One region of the Brevibacillus sp. SKDU10 genome, then DNA from elsewhere that is predicted to be linked to it. Evidence: riboswitches for the same ligand, from Rfam matches in the RefSeq annotation. Region 1 holds a riboswitch; each other region holds the start of a gene.

Evidence for each region. A riboswitch is a leader RNA that binds a small molecule or an ion and turns the genes downstream of it on or off. The one in region 1 is predicted to bind S-adenosylmethionine.
Region 2: it holds a riboswitch for S-adenosylmethionine, as region 1 does, so the genes downstream of both, AYJ08_RS08825 (2,3-diketo-5-methylthiopentyl-1-phosphate enolase) here and metK (methionine adenosyltransferase) in region 1, are expected to answer to the same signal.
Region 3: it holds a riboswitch for S-adenosylmethionine, as region 1 does, so the genes downstream of both, AYJ08_RS16595 (homocysteine synthase) here and metK (methionine adenosyltransferase) in region 1, are expected to answer to the same signal.
Region 4: it holds a riboswitch for S-adenosylmethionine, as region 1 does, so the genes downstream of both, AYJ08_RS12235 (Na+/H+ antiporter NhaC family protein) here and metK (methionine adenosyltransferase) in region 1, are expected to answer to the same signal.

The regions. Positions count from the first base shown of each region.
Region 1 covers NZ_LSSO01000013.1:63,305-67,912, forward strand. The annotation lists gene AYJ08_RS01900 (sensor histidine kinase) at 1-253, opposite strand, end outside; gene AYJ08_RS01905 (polysaccharide deacetylase family protein) at 265-1,275, opposite strand; gene metK (methionine adenosyltransferase) at 1,438-2,643, opposite strand; SAM riboswitch class I at 2,774-2,894, opposite strand; gene AYJ08_RS01915 (S8 family peptidase) at 2,967-4,608, opposite strand, start outside.
Region 2 covers NZ_LSSO01000138.1:81,804-86,411, forward strand. The annotation lists gene AYJ08_RS08815 (methylthioribulose 1-phosphate dehydratase) at 1-58, opposite strand, end outside; gene AYJ08_RS08820 (2-hydroxy-3-keto-5-methylthiopentenyl-1-phosphate phosphatase) at 55-732, opposite strand; gene AYJ08_RS08825 (2,3-diketo-5-methylthiopentyl-1-phosphate enolase) at 729-1,943, opposite strand; SAM riboswitch class I at 2,031-2,160, opposite strand; SAM riboswitch class I at 2,385-2,508, shown strand; gene AYJ08_RS08830 (DUF1722 domain-containing protein) at 2,519-3,181, shown strand; gene mtnK (S-methyl-5-thioribose kinase) at 3,206-4,432, shown strand; gene AYJ08_RS08840 (GNAT family N-acetyltransferase) at 4,555-4,608, shown strand, end outside.
Region 3 covers NZ_LSSO01000179.1:12,117-16,724, reverse strand. The annotation lists partial or broken gene AYJ08_RS16610 (VOC family protein) at 155-514, shown strand; gene AYJ08_RS16600 (hypothetical protein) at 854-1,195, shown strand; gene AYJ08_RS16595 (homocysteine synthase) at 1,295-2,593, opposite strand; SAM riboswitch class I at 2,734-2,841, opposite strand; gene AYJ08_RS16590 (NCS2 family permease) at 3,315-4,604, shown strand.
Region 4 covers NZ_LSSO01000155.1:75,597-80,204, reverse strand. The annotation lists gene AYJ08_RS12240 (ABC transporter substrate-binding protein) at 1-336, shown strand, start outside; gene AYJ08_RS12235 (Na+/H+ antiporter NhaC family protein) at 688-2,037, opposite strand; SAM riboswitch class I at 2,133-2,238, opposite strand; gene pepT (peptidase T) at 2,595-3,827, shown strand; gene AYJ08_RS12225 (AzlD domain-containing protein) at 3,927-4,259, opposite strand; gene AYJ08_RS12220 (AzlC family ABC transporter permease) at 4,256-4,608, opposite strand, start outside.

The DNA.
Region 1 (4,608 bases):
TAAAGCTTTGAAAATTGCGGCTTACTTGTACCAATCTCGATCTTGATCGGCGGGACTGTAACTCTAGATTATCAACATTTTGGATCACTTCTGCTAATATTTGCCGTATTTCAACAATCTCTTTTTTGATTGCATTACTTTCCGAACGAGCACCTTCTGCTATCTGAAATATTTGCTCTTTGCTCATTTCAACCGTTCGAATCGTTTTTTTTATGACCCCATCTAGAAGGCTGATATCAATGCCTTTATCCATGGGTTTCCCCCTTATTCTTCCATTTTTACTTTAGTAAATAGTTCAAGGAGCTGGGGTGCACCTACCTTGCGTATTCCTACATCAAATCTCGGGATGGAATACGGATCTTCATTTGGCTTCACAACGTCTCTTCTAGATGTAAAGACATACTGATATCCTGCTTCCTTTGCCGAGTCAATCACAATCTTGCTTTTATAGCCTTGGGGTAAGGAGAGAGAGGCTATAGGCTTTTTCACAAGTTGCTCTAAGCCTATTTTCGACATCTTAAAATCAACAAATAAACGACTTCGGTACTCTTCCTCATTCTCTGCACGTTGGAATTCTTCTAGATATACAGGCTCCGTTCCCGCTTTCTGTACTCCCCACTCATCCAGCTCTTTATGTTCATGTAAACTGAATGTGTGCGAGCCAATATCAACTAAGCCGGAAGCCAGCATTTCGTCAATTTGTTGATAAGCTAAAGGAACGGTCATATTTTCTCGCTTTCGATCCATGGTATCTCTCAATCTACCTGCAATTACAAAAGCTGCAGATGGATACCCATATTCGGAAAGCAACGGATATGCTTGTGTGTAATAACTTTCATAGCCGTCATCAAACGTAAATAAAACTGCATTCTCCTTGGCAGTTACGCCTGTTTGCATAAAAGTGAAAAACTCTCTTAGGCTAATAGGATGAAAGTTATGTTCCTTTATAAATTGTAAATGCTCACCAAACTGCTCTGGTGTTATTACAAATGGCTTATTACTGTCACGATCAATGTGATGATAATTCAAGATGACAACCTTGTCTTTATACCATCTCTCGTTTGATATCTTTTCCTCTGGTTTACTATTTCTAGAAGGAATTTGCTCTACGTCTGACCCTTTAGGTTCTAATGAATGAGACGTATGATCCCCCGTCTTTTGTTGCACATAATCCGTATTTTCTACCCCTACATTCTCTGGTCTAAACCAATACACAAGGATAGAAAACAGCAGAAGAAGAAGGAAAAAGACGAGAAAGAAAGGTTTTTTCTTCATGATGCGCCCATGTTCCTTTCGATCTTATTATAGTGCTTTTCGACAAAGATTTACAGAATCCTCTACGTAGTCTACCCCATTGAAGTTGTACTTGCCTAGCCTTTTTCGCAATTTTCATAAGAAAAAAGAAGCCCAGGAAAATCCTAGGCTTCTCTGTATTTTTTACAGGTTAGCAGCGTCTTTTTTCAGATCTTCTGCTTTATCTGTACGCTCCCATGGTACATTCAGATCATTACGTCCGAAATGACCATATGCTGCGGTTTGTTTATAGATCGGACGACGTAGGTCTAATTGCTTAATAATGCCTGCTGGGCGCAAATCAAAGTGCTTGCGAACCAATGCTACCAAATCAGATTCAGCAATTTTTCCTGTTCCAAATGTGTTTACAGCGATAGATACCGGTTGAGCTACCCCGATTGCATAAGCTACCTGTACTTCGCAATGTTCAGCAAGACCTGCAGCTACAATGTTTTTGGCTACATAGCGAGCTGCATAAGCACCAGAACGGTCTACTTTTGTAGGATCCTTACCGGAGAATGCACCACCGCCATGGCGAGCATAACCGCCATACGTATCTACGATGATTTTACGGCCAGTCAAACCAGCATCCCCTTGAGGACCACCGATAACGAAACGTCCAGTTGGGTTAATGAAGTATTTGGTTTGATCGTCTAATAGGTTTGTAGGAACGATCGGTTTAATTACTTGCTCCATTAGATCCTTTTTAATCTGATCTAGTTCTACTTCTGGAGCATGTTGAGTAGAAATAACAATTGTATCGATGCGAACTGGCTTATCGCCATCGTATTCAACAGTTACTTGAGTTTTACCATCTGGACGAAGGTATTCAAGCGTACCATTTTTACGCACTTCTGTCAGACGACGCGCCAACTGGTGAGCCATGCTGATTGGAAGAGGCATTAATTCTGGAGTTTCGTTGCAAGCATAACCAAACATTAGCCCCTGGTCACCTGCACCGATTGCTTCGATTTCAGCATCAGTCATGCTACCTTCACGTGCTTCCAACGCCTGGTCAACACCTAGTGCGATATCTGCTGATTGCTCGCCGATTGCAGTAATAACACCGCATGTATCTGCATCAAAACCATATTTTGCTCGATCGTAACCAATTTCACGAATCGTATCTCTTACTAGCTTTTGGATATCTACATACGTAGAAGTTGTGATTTCACCTGCCACAAGTACTAATCCGGTGGTAACAGATGTCTCGCATGCTACACGAGCATTCGGATCTTTCGATAAGATCGCATCAAGAATAGAATCAGAAACTTGGTCACAAATCTTGTCTGGATGTCCTTCAGTAACGGACTCAGATGTAAACAAGCGACGTCCTTTTTGCAATTCCATACTTAAAAACCTCCTTCAACTGGAAACATGATATATAGTATGTTTGCCGAGCCAGGTTTCCATCACGACAAAAAGAAAAACCTTTCCCTCCGCTGAGGAAAAGGTTGCTTTTCTAATGCGTTCCTTAACCCTCTTATCGGCCAGAGTGAGTCTAACTATTTAGATAGTTATCCTTTCTCTGCTGGTTAGCACCGCTCAAAACGGTTGCCGGGCTTCATTGGGCCAGTCCCTCCGCCTACTCTGGATAAGAGTAATATCCATGATTTATAGAATAATCTTTTTTTAGAAGGGTGTCAATGTACTTTTGTAAAAAACCCGGTATTTTACAATTGGAAAGATTTAGCTAATACAGTGACCATTTCTCCGCGTTTCACAGGACGATCTGGCTTAAAGGTTCCATCCTGATAACCATGCAACCAGCCATAGTGTGAAAGTGTTTCGATTGCAGCCACCGCCCAATGTGAATGAGGCACATCACGATAAGAAGTACTGGACGATCTTGACACGTTTATTTTTTTAGCACGCGCAATCATCAAAGCCATTTCTGCTCGATTAACAGGTCGATCCGGTTCAATTTTTCCATTGAATCCGCTCATAATCCCCAACTGAGAAGCCTGTAACAAGCTCTCATACGCCCAATGCTTTTTATCTAAATCCTTATAGGTATTAATACCTATTTTACCAGTTGGAAGCTTTTTGGCCTTCATCGAGCGAAGGAGCATGTCTGCGAATTCAGCTCGTGTCATATTAGCATCTGGACGGAAGCTATACGTATTAGGTATGGTAATGACTCCACGTTGAGTTAAACGCCCTATATCATTTCTAGCCCAATGCCCATGTATGTCTCGAAAGCCGCCATACATTTCCTGACGATTTAATGTAAATCGATACGCATCATAGCGGAATGGCGTAGTACTGGTCAACTTTATATAGTATGTCCCTGCTGCTAATTTTTTTTCAAAGACAATGCTATTATCTTGTCCAAAAACCTTTTCAGCTCGAATTGCATATTTCATATCGCGACTATCATAAATACTCATCATGATCTTTACCTGTGGCGGTACATAAGGTGCCCGAATGGTAACATACGTTTCTTTTGGAATCGAAAACGTAAACCAATCGTTATCTGCTTCTGAAGGAATTGTGCCTGTAATCAGACTGTTATTCCCTAGTTTTGTAGCTAAACGATAGGTATCGTTTGGTTCGTTTGGATCTTTTCGTTCAGGCATATAATTGAGCTGAAAAAAGTACTCGCCGCTCACAGCAGCAGGATAGCTGTTCTGAATTTGGAACAAATAGCGACCTGGCGTGACGTTCATCTCTAAGCTTTTTAAAGGATCAGTGACTGAGCTGCTATCAAGGGAAATTCCGCCAGATGTCTTATCGCGTTCTTTACGCACCTTAATTTGCGGGTCTAATCGTAGAGTATCTGTATCCACTCGCAGATAAAGCTTGCCTGGATCACGCACAAAATAGGAAAACCAATCAACATCCTGTGCTGTATGAAAATTCCCCTTGATCTCAATATTATTACCCGGCGGCAGGGGGCGGACTTGATCAATACTATTATTTGGCTCATATCGATCAGGTGCAATGGAAAAACGATTGGTAATGGTATAGCGTAAAGTGCTAGATACCGCAGACCGCTGGAAGTGAATGTGAACCTTGCCCGGCTTCACTGCAATTGTTGCATTTGCTTTATTACCAAGATAATACGTATCTTGAGGCTTTCCATCCTGATAAACGCTAGCTGCCAATGGAGCCAGCGTATCCACCGAAACATCTGCTTTTAATTCTAAGGTTCCCTCATAAGGAATATCCGTGTAAAACCAATCGCTCTTATCTTTATCGCTCAGAGTGCCGCGAATCTGACTTTCCATGGGGAATGCGGCTGCTGTACGCTGTGTATTGTTTGGCTCATTTATATCATCAGGCAGTCTACTCATTACTGCCTTCTGAACATTT
Region 2 (4,608 bases), on a different contig from region 1:
GCTTTACCTCATCTAATTTTTTAAAAGCGGCGGTGCGCTGTTCAAGTGTTGTTGTCATAGCACAATCCCCTCCTGTTTGGCCCTATTGGCTTTAATAATTGAAATCACATCATAAAAAGTAGTAAATGGTTTATGTGATAAATTTTCTTCCTTACATTTTTCTAGCAGGAAGGAACGGGCAATGACAAAATCAGCAATTCGAGACCCTGCCAAGTCAGTGATACTATCCCCAATGACAACACGTGTATAGCCGGTAGCATCATAGCTTCTAATAATGGTAGTTTTACACATTCCACAATCTGTTTGGCAATGCTCATCGCAGGTATGCGGCCACGTAATTTTTATTCTCTCTTTGCTAAAATCACTGCCATTACAATAAATCGGGCCATCGAGCTGAAACGGAGCAAGAATCGGATGAACAAAAAAATCTATACCTCCGCTTGTAATGAGCAGAGTCACGTTTTCTTGCCGGCAATAATCCACAAACTCTGCAAAACCAGGGCGGATGCGGGCATTCTCTACAGCAAATTGAGTGATTTCATGCTCGAGTGAAGAGGGAAGCAGGGAAAAAAGCTTTCCTACGCCTTCTCTAATGGATATTTGTTGCGTCAAAATTTGTTCGGTTAACTCTTCCCAGCCCGGGGGATGAAAGTGGCGCATGATTGCCACGATATTGTCTTTTTCCGTAATCGTTCCATCGAAATCGCAAAAAAGCACTAGCTGTTTTGTCATGCAGAACCTCCCCATTTTTCTAGCGCAAGTCGCAGTTCATTAGAGTCGGAAGCTGCTGCTGCAAGACTGATTCCATTCACGGATGCATCAATAGCGGCACGGAACGCTCGACCGCCTGCTGTTGCTCCGAGTGGGTGTCCATGAATGCCGCCGCCTGCGTTAACAACCTGATCTAGGCCAAAGTCGGCGTACAGTTGTGGAACCAATCCGGGATGAATACCCGCTGATGGAACAGGGAAGGCAGATTGCAAGGTACCGTATTCCTCAACTAAATGATTAGCTAGCTGATTAGCCTCGCTCTTATCTAGTGCCACATTTCCGTATGGAGAAGGGAATAACACTAAATCAGCCCCGGCTAAACGCAATAGATTACCGAGCAGGAGCGGAGCGGCTATGCCGTAATCAGGACTAGGATAATAGGCGCCAGCGAGTGCGGGATGTGCCATGATTGGCACTTGAATGTCTGGATCTTCTGCTAGACGTTGCAGGAGATCGAAGCCAAAAGCAAGTGCATTAAACAAAAGGCAGGAAGCACCTGCATCGACAGCTTGCTTCGCCCGTTCAATAAGCTGTGAGCTAGGTCCTGTAAGGTTAGCGGCATACAAGACAGGCTTACCGGTTTGTGCTGCAATTTCATCTGAGATGGCTTTGAAGCGTCTGATGCGTTGGATAAATGGAGCTTTATCATCAGCAAAGAAAATTTCGTCATCCTTAATCAAATCAAGGCCGCCTTCTGCTTGGGCACGAAACTGCACTTCTAGTTCCTCTAGTGACAAACCTGTGCATGACTTAAAAATACTCATTAATAAAGGACGATCATGCACACCGGTTATTTCCCGTATTCCTTTTATGCCGAATTTTGGACCCTGAAAGCCTTGTAAAAAAGAAGGAGGAAGCTGAATGTCTACCAGCTTGATTTTTCCGTCCATTGATAGTTTGCCGAATATCCCTGTAAGAAGAGAAGGGATATCCTGTGTAAAGCATATTGTTGGATAACTGATCGTGATATAACCTCGTGTTTCACCTGATGAGGTGGATTCAAGAGGAGATACATCTGCTACTTCACCTAAATAGGGGCGCAGCTGCTCCTGCTTTGCCAGAGGAAGGTCCGTCCATGAGCCTACTGTCATACCAACTGCAATGCCTTCCGCTTTTTTTTGTAAATCCTTTGCTTGGGTTAAATAGGTTACGAGGATTCGATCTGTACTCATGGATGACCTCCTTGTAGGTAGAGAATTTATCAACTAAAAACGCCCCCTTCAAGAGAAGGAGGCGTCCGATAGACAGATCATCTTCTTCTCTTATCTCTCACATAAATCAGTACAGCACGATTATGTGTAGGATTTAGCACCGTTTCGCATCGTTTATCCCGATGCGAGGGTTGCCGGGCATCATAGGGCCAGTCCCTCCGCCTTCTCTCAATAAGAGCTAGGTAATTGTTGTAATTGTCAAAATAGAAGCTGTTTCTTGGAGATCATCTTATCCCTTTTTGTAACATGCGTCAACCCTTTTTATAAATAAAAACTGAGTTGATTAAATTGTTTGACATAACTGGCTTACCTGTGTATATTTCTACTAACGATTCATTTATGAGGCTTTAGCTACGCAGGATAGGAACCTGTGTTCACCTACAATTACATATACTTATGGATACCTTATCCAGAGACGGTGGAGGGACTGGCCCGATGAAACCCAGCAACCGACACATAGCCGCTAACCTGGCATGTGCACGGTGCTAATTCCTGCAGAGACATTTAAAATTCTGGTAGATAAGGGGGAACGTTTTATGAATATGGCATGTCAAAACGACCTCTTTTCTTCGGAAAAGAGGTTTTCTTTTTCTTTGGTAAGCAAAGCATGGTGTGAACAGATATGGGCAGAGCATAAGTATTGGGTCATGATGAGGTGTTACCAAAAATATAAGCAAATATCACAAGCATTTCGGGATCAAGTAAAAACGTCTCGCGAAACAGGAGAGCGCGATTGGAGTATATTTGCAGAACAGTTATTACATGAATTTCAGAAGATGCGAAAACAGCCTATTGATTCAGGCAATGCCTGTAATGCCTTGAGTCATGCATTCGGTCATCTGCGCGGAAAACTTACGGAGCAAGAAAGCGGCTCCTGGCATGTCTTATTGCAAAGGAACTGGGAGGAAGCCCATCGTATATTGTTCTTGCTTGCTATGGAATATGGTGATGATTATTTGTCGCGGTCTCGCATATTTTCACCGGAGGCTCCTAGCAGTCATGCATGGATTCGGTTTCGCGGCAAGGATTTTTTTATTGCAAAGGATTTGGGGCAGTGGAAGATTCTTGAGCCATGGGAAGTTTGGGAGCGAGTCGGCGTGTATCAAGTTAATCTATTAACCAAGTATCGCTTATTAGCCAATCTAGGAGGAATCGTCCATCCCCTGGCACATTACGATCAATACATCAACCGATACTAGAGTGGGAAAAGGAGAGGAAAAGATATGGGGTATCAAGCGTTATCGGTTCAAGAGTCCATTTTATACGTACAGAATCAGGGAACGATTTTTACACAAGATGCGTCTCTTGTTAGCCGAGAAATTGGTGATGGCAATTTAAATTTGGTTTTTAGAATAACGGATGAAGCGACCGGTAAAAGTGTCATTGTGAAGCAGGCTTTGCCTTATGCCCGCGTGGTTGGCGAATCATGGCCGTTAACGCTGGACCGATCTCGGATTGAAGCAGAGGCGCTCAAAATTCAGCGAGAGCTGGTAGGGGATTTAGTACCTGAGGTATACCATCACAATTCGGAGCTGGCTTTGACGATTATGGAGGATGCAGGTGATCATAAGCTGCTTCGTACAGGCCTTATTGAAGGAGAGATATACCCGCATTTCGCTAAACATATTGGAACTTTTCTGGCTCATACCTTATTTTTTACCTCTGATCTTGGAATGAATCCTTTTGCTAAAAAGGCTAATGTGAGCAGGTTCATTAATCCAGAGCTATGTAAAATTACGGAAGACCTTGTATTTACTGATCCTTATGAAGACCATGAGACCAACAATTTTAATCCGCTTATCCGCCAAGACGTAGAAGCAATATGGGGAAATCACGCATTACGTCGAGAGATTGCTAAGCTAAAATACGACTTTTTGACACGAGCAGAAGCTTTGTTGCATGGTGATCTGCATACAGGTAGTATTTTTGTCACCCAAACAAGTACAAAGGTGATTGATCCCGAGTTCGCTTTTTATGGACCAATAGGTTTTGACATCGGGGCTGTAATAGCTAATCTTGTCTTAAATTATGCAGGTCAGCACGGTCTCCAAGCGGACATAGAGAAACGGGAGAAGTATCGTTTTTATTTATTGGATACAATAGAAAACGTCTGGAATGAGTTTGTATCGCAATTCGTTCGTCTGTGGCATAAAAAAGCGGAGGAGCGTAGTGCGCATGTTCCTGATTTTTGGCAGGATTATGTATCTCAGGTCTTACAGGATACGGCAGGATATGCTGGGTGCAAAATCCTAAGACGCGTGATTGGACTGGCAGGTGTAGCTGATTTAAATAGAATTGAACAAGAGGAGCTTCGAGCAGAAGCCGAAAGACTTGCATTAGAGATCGGCCAATCCTTCATTCTCAATCGTAAGCATTTTGCAGAAATCACAGATATCACGGCGATCGTGCGAGAGATTACCGTTGAACGGGAGCAGGTCCTACAAAAGTAAAGTGGCAATCAAACAGAATCATCTGCTGTCCTACTAAACAGGGCAAGCAGGTGATTTTTGTTTTTTAGAGAATTATTGTTCAATCTATTGCATCAAAAAAGGCCAAAAAAAGGGGGAGAAGCATGAAAAATATCGTCATATCACCTGATTTGGAGCTAAAGGAAGTTCGCATTGAG
Region 3 (4,608 bases), on a different contig from region 1:
CAAAAGGCCAGCTTCCTATGAGCTGGCCTTTTGGCATTTTTGAACTAGTAAACGATTTTGGTAGTGGCTCTGTCAGCATCTCAACTGTTTTTTAAACAGTGTCAGGAAATGTCACTATTAGAGGCTAGAATGGAGGGAGAAAAGGGGGAGAATGATGTTTAAGCAATTACATTGCCTTGCCATTTATACGAAAGACTTGGAATCAGCTATTCTTTTCTATGAGAAAATGGGGTTAGTAAAAAAGTGGGAGGCTGAACAAATTCCGGGTAAACCATGGAAACTAGTAGGTATGGGGTTTGGAGAAGGCCATGCAGAATTAGTTTTGAAAAATAACCCTGAATTACATTTCATAGAGCCAGAGATTTTTGTAGAAGATGTCACTGCATTCTATGAACAGTGGAAAGACGATCCTTCCATTTAGTGGATTCGTCCGGCATTTTCCAATTCATTAGGTGGTCATGTAGCTATTATAGAGGCGCCGGATGGTAATGTGTTTGTCTTAATCGGGAAGTAGCCTGATAAATATGATACAATGGGAGGAATGTAACTTTTATTGATCATAAAAACATGGGGGGAGAGAGTGATTGAACTTTATTGGAAAACACTCGCTAAATCTATTGCTGCTGATTGTCGGGCCTACATTTTTCCTGAATCTATTTATTAAGGAAAGCACTGCAAAAAATATCATTAGTGTCGTTAGTTTCCTTCTAGTGTTGCTTGTTGTTATTTGTGGAAGAAGATATCAGAGGAAGAATTCAGAATAAAAGAAAAGATGTGATAAACTTCTTCCTTCTCGGTTCTTATGTGTGACCTTTCTACATACATTGTTGTCAGAACGAAAGGAGAGGGGCACATGGAAGCTACAATTGCTCGGTATTTTGCGATCAAACAACAGCAAAAAGAGCTAGAAGAGGAACTGGCAGAGCTACGTCGGATTCTGTTGGCTGTTTATACAGAACCGTGTGAGATTGAGATTGGAGACTACCGTCTGAAAATTAGTCAGCAAGAGAAGAAAGAGTTTAATGAGGAACACCTGCTTAAAGCCGTAGAAGATCCGCAAATATGGAGGCTGATGTCCAAGGTGGATGTGGCAAAAATAAACAGCCTACTTAAGCTAGGTGTCATAAAAGAAGAAACACTCGCAGATACGTACACGGTGAAACAGACCTCATATGTTCAGGTATCTAAAAAGTAAGCGATGATCCAAAAGTCAAATTTTCATCTTACATATAGAAAAAGGCGTGCGACTGGCAACAGTGAAGCACGCCTTTTTACATCCTACACGATTATCAGCTTACACTTGTACAGCTTCCACAGCTTTTTGAACAGCCTGCTCTAAATCCTGCAAAATATCATCAATTGCCTCTGTACCTACGGAAAGACGAATCATCCCAGGGGTCACCCCGGCCTTAGCTTGTTCTTCTGGGGTAAGTTGGAGATGAGTAGTACTAGCCGGATGTATGATCAACGACTTGGAGTCTCCTACATTAGCCAAATGAGAGAACAATTGAACAGATTCAATTACTTTTTTGCCAGCTTCTACTCCGCCTTTGATTCCAAAAGTCAACAAAGCCCCATGACCATCTGGTAAATAGCGCTGACTAAGTTCGTAGGTAGGCGAGCTAGCAAGCCCTGGATAACTCACCCACTCTACATCGTTGTGTTGTTCTAAATATTGAGCGACAGCAAGTGCATTTTGACTATGCCGTTCCATCCGCAGGTGGAGAGTTTCTAGGCCTTGTAAGAATAAAAAGGAGTTAAAAGGAGATAAGGTAGCTCCTACATCTCGCTGTAGCTGCACACGAGCTTTTACGATATAAGCAGCATTGCCAACCGCCTCTGTATATACAATTCCATTGTAGGTAGGGTCTGGAGTGGAGAGGCCAGGGAACTTGCCGTTACTCCAATCGAAATGACCGGAGTCTACGATAATTCCCCCGATAGATGTGCCGTGACCGCCAATAAATTTGGTAGCAGAATGGATAACGATATCTGCCCCGTGTTCAATCGGCCGGCACAAAATAGGGGAGGCAAAGGTATTATCCACAAGGAGCGGTAATCCATATTCATGAGCTATGGTAGCAATAGCATTTAGATCGGCAACCTGCATTTGGGGATTTCCGATCGTTTCGCAGAAAATAGCCTTGGTTTTGTCCGTAATCTTTGAACGGAAATTGTCTGGATTGGATTGGTCAACAAAATGAACTGTAATTCCGAGCTTTGCAAAGGTATGGGCAAATAAATTGTAGGTTCCCCCATATAAACTGCTCGAGGAGATGATTTCATCACCGGCTTGTGCAATATTTAATAAGGCAAATGTAATGGCGGCTTGACCAGATGCAGTTGCAAGCGCCCCAATACCGCCTTCTAGAAGGGCAACACGTTTCTCAAATACATCCTGGGTTGGATTCATGATGCGGGTATAAATGTTCCCAGGCTCCTGTAACGCGAATAGATTGGCTGCATGGCTGGTGTCACGAAATTCATAGGAGGATGTTTGATAGATGGGAACGGCAAGAGCGCCGGTAGTTGGGTCTGCCACTTGACCTCCGTGAAGGGCTAATGTTTCTCTTTTCCAATTGAGGTTTGACATAAAAAAACCACTCCTTTTCCATGTAAAGTAAGGTGATTCTCTTGGTTTCAATGGTTGGCCCAGTAGAGAGGGAAGACAGGCTTCTCATAGCAAAAAGCCCTCCTCTGAGTAGAGGAAGGCTGCGTTACTAATTTCGCATACATTCATCTCTCAGAACCTTTCGGATTCTGCAGGATTTAGCACCAAGAACGCTATGTTCCGGTTGCCGGGCTTCGTCGGGCCAGTCCCTCCACCACTCTTGATGAAAATGAAAGTTTGTTCTATTGTAAGAAGCTTGAAGGGATAAGTCAATAAGATTTTGTACATTCTGAAAAAAGGTGGAATAAAATTCAGTGTTCGTTTTGGGAAGCCTTGAAATCATCTTGTTTTATCTGGATTAAACTTCTAAAAATTTAACTACATATCGACAGCAAAACAGATTTATTTGCAGGATACATGAAGTGAATAATCATGAATAAAAATACAAATAAGTATAATTATACATAATGAGCTGCATAACTTGTATAGTAGCTTGCTTTTTGGAGGGTAATATAGAGTTAGCTGGAAACATGAAAACCTACATACAAGCATCACTCCCTTTTTTGTTCACATTTTTACATTTCCCTATTTACTCTTTTTCGTTCTTTTTGCTACTATAGGGAAAGGTGTCTTGCCCCAATTTTTGGGGTGAATTGGCACGGGTGGGCCGAGGGGTTGTTTTGTTTAAAGAAGGGAACCGATATTGTACTCATTTTTTCGTAAAAGATTTGATGTAAAAGGTCATCAAACAACGGTTCGCAATGAAATTTTGGCTGGTTTAACCACGTTTTTCACCGCTGTCTACATCATTGCCGTGAATTCAATGATCTTATCGGATGCAGGTATACCATTGGAAGCAGGTATTGTTGCCACGATCATTATCTCCTTCATAGGATGCTTGATCATGGGTTTTTGGGCGAATGCTCCTGTAGCACTTGTTCCTGGTATGGGCATTAATGCGTTTTTCTCCTATACGATTGTTAAATCTATGGGATTGTCATGGGAGAGCGCTTTGGCAGTTGTATTCATGTCAGGTGTTTTATTTATCGTGATTGCTTTTACACCAGTTGCCAAAATCTTAGCGAAAAGCATTCCACTGTCTCTAAAAGAAGGAATGACGGTTGGAATTGGGTTGTTTCTTACCTTTATTGGTTTGCAAAAAGGCGGCTTAATCGTGCCTAATCCATCTACATTTATTGCTTTAGGTGATCTGGGCGATACGAAGGTAGTATTGGGATTGGTCAGCTTAGTAATTGCCGTCGTGCTATTTTTACGCAATGTAAAAGGTAGCTTTTTAATCAGTATTATTGTTAATACGCTGATTGCTATTGCCCTTGGTACGGTAGGTGGTACTAGTCAGGGAAGTGATTTCTCGTTCTCAACGTACCTCACTATCTTTGGAGCATTTTCGTTTGACGGCATAGTTACTGCTGGATTTTGGCTGGCTGTGTTTCCGCTAACCATGGTGATTGTTTTTGAAAATATGGGGCTTTTGCACAGCATGGTTCCAGAAAGCAAATTTGCTCGTACTTTTCAAGCAAACTCCATTTCAGCTATGCTTTCTGGATTGTTTGGTACGAGTCCAACTGTGTCTTCAGCGGAAAGTTCTGCAGGAATTGCCGCTGGCGGGAAAACAGGGATTACAGCAATTACGGTAGGAATTCTGTTCTTGATCTCGATCTTTTGCATTCCTGTCATTCGTTACGTGCCGGATACAGCGATTGCTCCCATCTTAATTCTGGTTGGTAGCCTAATGATGCAAAGTGTGAGTCAGATCAAGTTCACCGACATGTCAGAAGGCTTGCCGGCGTTCTTGATCATTGTGCTGATTCCCTTTACAGCGAGTATTGCAGATGGAATTGCTTTCGGATTTATGGCGTATCCAATTGTTAAACTGGCGATGGGCAGACGTAAAGAAATTCCCTTGCCGCTTTTAATCATTTCGTTTATGTTTTTCCTATATTTTGTGTTGCTGGCATTGCAGCTTCATTAAGGTA
Region 4 (4,608 bases), on a different contig from region 1:
AAGGCGCTTTTAGGAGACGTTTTATTTACTGATTTAGGTTTGCCTATGGCAGAAGGAGCTCCGAAAGAAAAGCTTGTAGAAATCGTATCGCTTGAAAACCTGTATAAGTTTAATCCAGACTATATTTTCTTAGGATTATACGGTAGCAATCTTGCTGTTGCACAGAAAAAGCTGGATGATATGCAGAAATCAGAGCTTTGGGGTAAGCTAAAAGCGGTTAAAAATGGACATGTTTATATGCTAGATAACCCTACATGGTCTCTTGGAACCTTCCCGCTTGGAAAAGAGAAAGCGATTGAAATGGTCCGTGATCTTGTTTTAAAAAAAAAGAACTAAAGAGTTTATTTCATTCAATGAAGCACGATAAAAATACGTGCGTAGAAAGTAAAGCTACCTTTCCTTTATGGAAGGTAGCTTTTTACGTTTCACTATGAAAGAACTGTTGTGAGAACAACAAGAATAAAGGAGGATAGTGACTCAAAAAAATATTGGTCTTGTTTAAGCGTAGATACATGAACGATTAGAGTGACAGCTAAGGATAAAAAATGATCAATAGAAAAGCAGTAGGTTAATACCTACCGCTTTTTTCATTCTACGTATTTCGTTTTCCTGACATTTATTATAGCGATATTCTGAAGTAAGTAGCATAACTCGTGTGAATTGCTAGTGATGCAAGGAGAATAACCACTAGGATGTCTTATATAGGGCTTCTTCTTTTTCATTCAGAGGTTTTATGATACTAGCTTTTTTGGCATTCGATGAAAAACGTGGAAAGTTAATCACGATTGACACGATGCCGCAAACAGCAACTAGCAGTGGATAAAAAGCAAATGGCAATAGTTCGATTGGTGAAAGCGAAGCAAATCCTGCTGCCGTTAACATTTGGGCTCCGTAAGGAATGATCCCTTGTACGCTGCACGAAAATAAATCTAGTAAGCTTGCAGATTTTCTTGGATCGATTTCATATTGATCTGAAATATTTTTAGCAAGCGGACCTGCGAAAATAATAGCGATTGTATTGTTAGCTGTACACATATTTGTCAGGCTCACAAGACCAGCAATACCAAATTCTGCGCCTTTTTTTGATCGAATATTACGCGTCAATACATGTAATAGATATTGAATCCCGCCATTATGTTGAATAATCTCAATCATTCCGCCAATGAGCATGGTTAGCAATACAAGCTCCATCATTCCACTAATCCCTAGCGTCACATTTTTGAAGAAAGTGGCAAGTGTGTAGCTTCCATCTAACATTCCGATGACACCTGATAAAACAGTTCCTCCCATTAGAACCACAAGTACATTCCAGCCTAGCAAGGCCGCAAGCAGCACTCCTGCATAAGGTAACACTTTGACCCAATTGAAGGTTCCAACTGTAATATTTGTATGACTTCCTAATGTAAGCACGATTAATAGGATGCATGTTAAAATGGCGGCTGGTAATACAATTAAAAAGTTGGTTTTGAATTTATCTTTCATTTCTGTTCCTTGCGTGCGTACCGCGGCAATTGTCGTATCAGAAATAAATGATAAATTATCTCCGAACATAGCTCCTCCGACAACAGTAGCCATTGTGAATGCAACAGAGATATCAGTTTGTTGGCTGATTCCTACGGCAATTGGAGCTAATGCAGCAATAGTGCCCATGGATGTCCCCATTGCGAGTGAAATAAATGATCCGATTACAAATAAACCAACAACTAGAAGACCCTGAGGCAAAACGGAAAGGGCTAGGTTTACGGTAGCTTCAACACTGCCCATTCCTTTAGCTGTTTGAGAAAACGCACCAGCTAACACAAAGATTAATAACATAATAACGATATTTGGATTGCCTGCTCCTTTAGCAAATCGTTCTACCTTTGTGGTAAAGCTATCTTTTCGGTTCATTACTAATGCAACCGTACTCGCGATCAAAATAGCAACAATGATTGGCAGCTGATAAAAATCTCCAGTAATAATTCCAGAGCCAATAAATAGTGCTAAAAATATACCAAGCGGCAATAAAGCCAACGCACTTCCTTTTGTCTGATTCATCAATAACACCCTCTCTATTTCTAAACTTTTTCTGAGAAAAAATGAAGAAGACCTCTTCTTGTGAGAAGAGGTCTTATATGGGATAAGAATCACTCTTCTCATCTTTCAAGCACATGCTTGCTGGATTTGGCACAGCACTCTAAATACGAGTCCGCTGCCGAGGCATCAAAGGGCCAGTCCCTCCGCCTCTCTTGATAAGAAGGTTTCATATTTTATTCTCGGTTGCTTAAGCTTTTTTTACTTTACTCTTTTCTGAGAAAAATGTCAAATATTTTTTAGTAAAACTTAAATTATGCCGAGGATACTACTGCCTAGCTCCATTTTTTCATCATATAGATTCTTCAGTAATTGTTTCCCTTCAGCTTTTATTTTGGAATGTAAATTGCCTTAAAACACAAGATAGAAGACTACTCCGCATATAGGAATGCTTGTATTGTAGGTAATCCGGTAATCCTCCCATTCCAGTTGATAGGTTAGCAATAGGAGTACCAAATGGAAATATCGCCCATCAAGCGGTATAATAAAAAAAGATGTAATGAAAAAGGGAGTGAATTTGAGTGAAGCAGGATATCATAGAGCGTTTTACAAGATATGTAAAGATTGATACACAATCCAATGCCCAGAGCCAGACAGTTCCGTCTACACCAGGTCAGCTAGAGCTGGGTAAATTGCTAGTTGAAGAACTAAAGGCGATGGGACTTTCAGAGGTTGCGATGGATGCAAATGGATATGTCATGGCGACACTCCCTGCAAATACGGATAAGCAAGTTCCCGTAATCGGCTTTTTATCCCATCTAGATACTGCCACGGATTTTACAGGCAAAAATGTTAATCCGCAGGTTCACGAAAATTTTGACGGTAAAGCCATTACGCTACATAAAGAACTGGGCGTTGTTTTATCACCGGAATTATTCCCAGAGCTACCGTCCTACAAGGGTCACACATTGATTACGACCGATGGGACAACCTTGCTTGGAGCAGATGATAAAGCGGGTATTACTGAAATTATGACCGCCATGGATTATTTGCTAAAGCATCCGGAAATTAAACATGGGAAAATTAGGGTGGCATTCACTCCTGACGAAGAAATCAGTAGAGGGCCGGCTCATTTTGATGTGGCAGCTTTTGGTGCGAAATTTGCGTACACAATGGACGGAGGGCCGCTAGGTGGCTTGGAGTATGAAAGCTTTAACGCCGCAGAGCTCAAGCTTACTTTTAGGGGAGTTAGCACGCATCCTGGAACAGCCAAAAATAAAATGCTAAACGCTAGTAAGCTAGCAATGGAATTCCATGCACAACTTCCTGAAGAAGAGGCGCCAGAGTACACAGAGGGCTATGAGGGCTTTTACCATCTTAGCTCAATAAACGGTGATGTCGAACAAAGTAAATCTCAATACATTATTAGAGATTTTGATAAAGATCATTTTAATGCCAAAAAAGAGAAAGTAACAAGCATCGTGAAAAAGATGCAGGAGAAATACGGCGAAGAAAATATCAGCTTTGAACTCAATGATCAATACTACAACATGCGCGATAAAATTGAACCGGTTAAGGAAGTTGTTGACATTGCCTATGAAGCGATGAAAAACCTCAATATCGAGCCGGTAATCAACCCGATCCGAGGTGGTACGGATGGCTCTCAATTATCATATATGGGTCTGCCAACGCCAAATATTTTTACTGGTGGGGAAAATTATCACGGTAAATTCGAATATGTTTCTGTAGATAATATGGAAAAAGCTGTTCATGTTATTATCGAGATAGCTCGGTTGTTTGAAGAAAAAGCATGATGATAGCAAGCTAAAAAGAAATCAAATCCCCTTGGAGTCAACAATTATGAAGTTCATGCACGCATGGCTTCGTTATTGTTGAGCAAAGGGGATTTTGTTTTATAAATATGTACTACATAATCTTAGTAATCCCATCAAAATAACGCCGAAAATGACAGTAATGGCAAGGCTTTTCGTCCGCAAAGCTAATAATAGAGTCGGAACAATCGCCATGAGTGTTAGCCAATTCACTCCGATTGAATCACTGCTTTTATCAATGACACTCTCCACAACGAGGGCTGTGAGAATACAAATAGGTATAAAAGAAAGCCATTTAAGTACAGGGGCAGGCAATTGTAAGTTACGAACCACTAAAAATGGCAGAATACGCGGAATTACTGTTACAAATGTACAACCGAGTATGAGAAGAAGAATGGATAGATTAAGGCTCATTTATCTGTCACCACCCCAATAGTAGCTACAATAACCGTCGCTAAAATTACTGCAACGTGTGAAGGGACCAGAAAGGATAAAACCAGCATAGCTATGATCATATATACAACAAGACTGAGAGAATGCTTGAGCTTTGAAGGCTCCATAGATTGCAATTGCAGGACAAGCAAGGCTACAAACATTGCTGTTAAAGCAAAATCCAACCCAAATACCATTGGATTCGTAATCCATTTCCCAAGAATAGCTCCTAGCATACACGATAAGATCCAAATGATATAAGCGGTAAGATTTAGACCATTCATCCAGCGATCGTTTATCTGCTCTCCCTTTGTAATCTTATTGATAGCAA